DNA from 2 places in the Bacillus sp. m3-13 genome. Region 2 is predicted to be linked to the other one. Evidence: riboswitches for the same ligand, from Rfam matches in the RefSeq annotation. Region 2 holds a riboswitch; the other holds the start of a gene.
The links. A riboswitch is a leader RNA that binds a small molecule or an ion and turns the genes downstream of it on or off. The one in region 2 is predicted to bind S-adenosylmethionine.

Region 1 (3,201 bases), on a different contig from region 2:
ATCTTGGACACCAAGCACCGCGCCGAAGGAATTTTGCAAAAAGGCTAAACGGTCGGCAAGCACAGGATCCTTTGCCACCGCAAGCCCTGCCACGACATCACTGTGTCCGGACAGGAACTTCGTTGCGCTGTGCAGAACAAGGTCGGCACCAAGCTCCAGCGGCTTTTGCAAGGAAGGCGTCAAGAAGGTGTTGTCGACGAAAGTCCAAGATCCGATTGATTTGGCGAGAGTAGCCACAGCCGTGATGTCCGTTACTTTTAACAATGGATTGGATGGTGTTTCTACATAAAGCAATTTAGTGTTGGCCTGGATGGCTGCTTTCACTTTTTCCAAATCTGTCATATCTACAAACGTATGCTCCACACCGTAACGGGTAAGTACCTCAGAAACCATCCGGTAAGTGCCGCCGTATACGTCTTCTGAAATCAATACGTGATCACCTTGTGAAAGAAGAAGGAAAGCAGTCGAGATCGCAGCCATTCCAGATGAAAAAGCAAAGCCTCGCGTTCCTTCTTCTAAGTGGGCAATTGTTTCTTCGAGTGCTTCCCGGGTCGGATTGGCAGAGCGTCCATAGTCATATTTGCCAAAGGAATCGATATCAGGCTGATGAAAAGTGGATGCGTGTTGTATGGGCACGCTCACCGCACCATTGCTTTTATCAAACTTATGGCGGTTGTGTAACAACTTCGTTTGAAAAGAATGGCTCATGATAGGACCTCCTTTTGGATGGAAGCAGCTTTCAGCGCCGCCTCTAAATCTTGAATCAAGTCTTCTGCGTCTTCAATGCCGACCGAAAAGCGTAACAATCTGTTGCATACACCGGTCTCTATGCGGATTTTTTCGGGAATGTCCGCATGCGTTTGCGTGGCAGGATAGGTGATGAAGCTTTCCACGCCGCCAAGGCTTTCGGCAAACGTAATAAGGTTCAAGTTTTGAAGTAGCGGATTGACCCATGCCTCGTCTTGGATGCGGAAGGAGAGCATGCCGCCTCTTCCCGGATAAAGTACATCTGTGATGGAATCATGCTGAGCTAAGTATGTCGCAATTCGCTGCGCATTCTTTTCATGCCGTTCCATGCGAAGGGACAAGGTTTTCATGCCGCGGATCAACAGCCAGGAGTCGAATGGGCTGAGAACCGCACCTGCTGCATTATGGTGAAGCGAAAGGGATTCACAAAGCTCCACGCCTTTTGCGACAATCAGTCCTGCCAGCACATCATTATGCCCGCCAAGATACTTGGTCGCACTGTGAATGACGATGTCCGCACCTAATTTTATGGGATTTAATAGAACAGGAGTGTAGAACGTATTATCACAGATCAGTAGAAGTCCGTGCGCTTTCGCGAGCTCCGAGACTGCTTCTAAGTCTGTTTCTACCATCAGGGGGTTAGTTGGAGTCTCCACAAAGATAGCCTGCGTTTGGGAAGTAATAGCTTTTTCGATTTCTGAAAGGTCGGTTGTGTCCACATAGCTACAACACAGTCCCCTATTTTTTATAGCCTTCTTCAAAAAGGCGGTACGTGCCGCCGTACAAGTCCTTACAGACGATAAGGTGATCTCCGGACTTGAAAAGGGATAGGATGGTCAATATCGCCGCCATGCCGGAGCTGCAGGCAAACCCTTGGTCGCCGCTCTCAAGGTCTGCAATTGCTTTTTCCAACACATGGCGTGTGGGATTGCCGGTTCTTGTATAGTCGTATCCTGTTGACTGCCCAATACCTTCGTGTCGATAGGCAGTGGAAAAATAAAACAGGCGGATTGACCGTTCCAGTGGCAGTTTCTGAGCGATTTCCGATTTGTGCAAGCTTTTGTTTCCGTTTTATACATGAATGGGCCTCCTATATGGTAAGTGACAATCGTTTCTTCCAGAGGGCAGGGGCTTTAATGCTTTATCGGAATAAAAAGAAAAAGCCTTCTATAAGAAGAAGACTTTTATCGAAAAGTTCATTCTTCTCATCTCTGCAAGCATCACAGCTTGCTGGAATTAGCACCTTTTCAACGTCCATTCTAACGGGCGCTGCTGGTTGCTGAGGTGTCTTCGGGCCATTCCCTCAACCTCTCTGGATAAGAAAGTTCACTATTTAATTATCTGAACAATTTAATTATTTTACTAATTTACAACAGGTGGGTGTGAAATGCAATGTTTTTTTCTGGATGAATTAATTTTATGCGGTGAAGGAGTGGGGTAGAAGTGAAGTAGTAGAAGAATTTTTTTGTCATAAAATGGTCAATCCCGAAAGAGGAAATTCAATGAAGCATGTTATATAATGTTAACTATAAAGTATGTGAAACTTTTCACTAACTAAACTATACAATCCGATTTTCATTAATAGAAAAGAGGGATTTAACATAATGACTGATTTAAATACGATCGCTAAATCACATAGAGGCACAAGGATGACGCTGATCTTGATTGCCATCCTGACAGGGGCAACGGTTATCGGGCAGGCGTATTTTTTCGTCACCATCGTGGATCGAGTCTTCCTAAAGGGCCACACTTTTCAAGAAATACTGCCATTCCTGGGTGGCCTCCTGGTAGTATTGGCTGCACGAGCGGGGTTGACCTATTGGAGCGGCATTACTGGAGTGAAGCTTGCTGCAAAAGTAAAGAGAGATTTCCGGATTGCGTTGCTCAAGAAATTTTCCAACAGTCCGGTTCAAGCTTCCCTTAAGGGGCAGTCCGGTCAAAAGGTGAGCGTGATGATGGATGCGGTGGATGAGATTGACCCGTATTTCAGCAGATATGTGCCACAGGTCATTCAATCGAGCATCATCCCGATCATGATCTTAATCGCGGCATTCAGCCAGCATGTGAATACAGGTTTGATTATACTAATCACGGCGCCGTTCATTCCCATTTTCATGATTGTGGTAGGCTTGAAAACAAAGAAAAAATCAGAAGAGCAGATGGATAAACTGAATGCTTTTTCCGGAACGTTTCTTGATACGTTGCAAGGGCTCACGACGTTAAAGCTTTTCGGTCGCTCAGCAAAGCAGCAAGAAACAATTGAAAACAGCAGTTTAAGCTTCCGTGATGCAACGATGGAAGTGTTGCGAATAGCATTTCTGTCTTCGTTAATGCTGGAATTCATTTCGATGCTTGCTATTGGTTTGATCGCACTTGAAGTAGGCTTGCAGCTTGTTGTTTTTAAAAATGTTACGTTCTTTACTGCTTTCTTTGTATTGGTATTGGCACCTGAGT
Region 2 (3,201 bases):
AAGCTGAACCAAGCAGATGAGTGGGTTGGCGAAGAGAACGGTAAGTTCAACATGATCTTCCAATTTGAACATCTTGGACTTTGGGAAAAAGGAACAGAAGGCGGCGTAGACCTTCTTCAACTGAAAAAAACATTAACGAAATGGCAAAAAGGATTGGAAGGAAATGGCTGGAATGCATTATTCCTTGAAAACCATGACCAAGCACGTTCTGTTTCTACATGGGGAAATGACAAAGAGTACCTAGTAGAAAGTGCGAAATCCCTTGGTGCATTGTATTTCTTGATGCAAGGAACTCCATTCATATACCAAGGTCAAGAACTTGGTATGACGAATGTGAAGTTTGACAGCATTAACGATTACGATGATGTTGGCATGAAAAACCTTTATGACATTGAGAGTGCTAAAGGCGAAGAGCATGCTCAAAAAGTGATGGAAATCATCTGGGCAAAAGGCCGTGACAACTCCCGTACTCCAATGCAATGGAACGATGAACTAAACGGTGGATTCTCTACAGGTACCCCTTGGATGGGCGTAAATGAAAACTACAAAACGATCAATGTGGAAAAGCAATGGAATGACCCGAATTCCGTATTAAGCTTCTACCGTGAAATGATCAAAATCCGTAAAGAAGAGGAAGTATTTGTTTATGGCGAATACAATCTGATTCTTGAAGATGACACACAAGTTTACGGTTACACTCGAACACTTGATAACAAGGTAGCTATAGTATTATGTAACTTGAGTGAAGAAGAAGTCACAGTAGAGCTTGAAGATCTTGAGGTAGTTTCAGCTGACCTTCGTCTTCAAAACTATGAGGTTGCTAAGCATGAAGCTGTGTCTGAATTGACGTTGAAGCCTTATGAAACTCGTGTTTATGTGGTAGCGAAGTAAGATATTGCTTGGGAAAGTCTCACCATTTTGGGTGGGGCTTTTTCTTTTTTTGTGGCGGTAGAGGCAACGAATCTGCTAGGCGGCGATGATGAAGACCTCTGATTTGATAAGATCTAATGAAAGAGGTCCTCATCGCACTTATGAGGACGTCAGTTTGGTGAGAAAGACTTGAGACAGGTCTTCATCGCACTTATGAAGACGTTAGTTTGGAGAAAAAGGCAGGAGAGGTGTCTTCATCGCAGTTATGAAGACGTCAGTTTGGAGAGAAAGGCCGGAGAGGTGTCTTCATCGCAGTTATGAAGACGTCAGTTTGGAGAGAAAGGCCGGAGAGGTGTCTTCATCGCAGTTATGAAGACGTCAGTTTGGAGAGAAAGGCCGGAGAGAGGTCCTCATCGCACTTATGAAGACGTCAGTTTGGCGAGAAAGGCTTGAGACAGGCCTTCATCGCACTTATGAAGACGGCAGTTTGGCGAGAAAGGCCCGAGAGAGGTCTTCATCGCACTTATGAAGACGCCAGTTTGGCGAGAAAGACCGGGGAAAGGTCCTCATCGCACTTATGAAGACGCCAGTTTGGGGGGAAAGGCATAAGAGAGGTCCTCATCGACCCTATGAAGGCGAGGTGGACCACACTTTAAACTACCAACCATAAATTTTTACTTTTCTTAAAAAAAGTCATTGACACTTCTCCTTTAAGGCGGTAAAGTAATACTTAATTCTTTTAATAAACTAAATATTTCGATCTCTTATCAAGAGTGGCAGAGGGACTGGCCCTATGACGCCCAGCAACCGTTCCGTTTGGAATTGGTGCTAAATCCTGCAAAACAGTGATGTTTTGAAAGATAAGAGAGGGACAAGTCTTTTTGTTTTCAATTAGCGCTCAAACCTCTCTTTTCTTAGAGAGGTTTTTTATTTTATTAAAGCAATAAAGCAAAAAGGGGAGTATAGAAATGAAAAAGAACTTTATTAAAAAAGGAATTGTGGTATTAACAACAGCGACTTTATTATTGACTGGTTGCAGTGGAGGGGGCGATTCTGCAGCGAGCAGTAAGCCGACTGGGCCGATTGAGAACGTACCAGAGATTTTTGCAGATGGAGAAGGTGCGAAAATTAAGGTTATCCGTAAAATCGGCGGGGATGATCATACGGCGCAATTTTTAGCTGGAGCGAAAGAGGAAGGGGAGTCCATAGGATTTACAGTGGATGTATTTACTGCAAATGGTGACAGTGCGAAATTCCATGATGCAATCAATCAGACGGTTAACCAAGATTATGACGGAGTGATCATATCACACGGTGATGATGCGGCAACTGTGGAAGGTGTCCAACAGCTTGTCGACAGCGGCAAAGAAGTGGTGACATTCGATTCCAATGGAGATCTTGCAAACATTGAAGGAGTGACGCTAACTTCTCAAGATGATGAGGAGCTGGCAAAATTAGCACTTGATCAACTCGTCAACGATTTCAACGGGGAAGCGAATGTGGTGTACCTGTGGGTAGACGGTTTCCCGCCGATGGTTCGACGTAACAATGTGTATAAAGAAACGTTAGAAAATAATCCTGGCCTGAACGAAGTGGAACGTTTTGGCGTTGCGGCGGCAGATACATCCGTTCAAACCCAGAACGCGGTTGCGGCAATGTTGAACAAGCATCCTAAAGGAAGCATTGATGCTATCTTTGCTACATGGGATGCATTCGCAGTCGGAGCGGCTCGTGCGTTGAAAGAAGCAGGTCGTGAAGAAATCAAGATTTACGGAATAGATGTTTCCAATGCGGACCTTCAGGAAATCAGTACAGAAGGAAGCCCTTGGGAGTATACAGCTGCTGTGGACCCGAAGTTAATCGGTGCGGTAAACCTACGTCTACTTGCTAAAAAGCTTGCAGGGGAAGAAACGCCGCAAACTTATGACTTAGAAGCTTCTTTGATCTCTCAAGAAGATCTACAACAATCAAGCGAAGCGGTAAACATGGGCAACCTTTCAAAGGTCGTGGAAGGCTGGGGAGAATCTGACGCATTCTTAGAAGAGTGGATGAACACATTGAAAGAGCATTACAAAAAATAATAGACGGCACTCTCTTCATAAGGAGGGAGTGTTTATATTTTTGAAGAGAGGGGGAGCAGAATGACAAACACTATACTTGAAATGAAAGACATATCCATTGAGTTTCCTGGAGTGAAAGCTTTGGACAAGGTGACATTTACCGCCAAACCCGGTAGTGTGCATGCATTAATCGGCGCCAATGGAGCGGGGAAATCGACATTGATGAAAGTGCTGGCTGGAACGTACGTTCATTTTACCGGGGAAATCAATC

Region 1: linked by a shared signal. The riboswitch ahead of M313_RS23365 (methionine biosynthesis PLP-dependent protein) and the one ahead of M313_RS0109895 (sugar ABC transporter substrate-binding protein) in region 2 are both predicted to bind S-adenosylmethionine.

Annotation. Positions count from the first base shown of each region.
Region 1 is NZ_ACPC01000019.1:66,658-69,858, forward strand. Features, by position in the region: gene metC (cystathionine beta-lyase) at 1-708, opposite strand, end outside; partial or broken gene M313_RS23365 (methionine biosynthesis PLP-dependent protein) at 705-1,822, opposite strand; SAM riboswitch class I at 1,950-2,070, opposite strand; gene cydD (thiol reductant ABC exporter subunit CydD) at 2,352-3,201, shown strand, end outside.
Region 2 is NZ_ACPC01000018.1:120,162-123,362, forward strand. Features, by position in the region: gene M313_RS0109890 (glycoside hydrolase family 13 protein) at 1-891, shown strand, start outside; SAM riboswitch class I at 1,632-1,737, shown strand; gene M313_RS0109895 (sugar ABC transporter substrate-binding protein) at 1,839-2,951, shown strand; gene M313_RS0109900 (sugar ABC transporter ATP-binding protein) at 3,012-3,201, shown strand, end outside.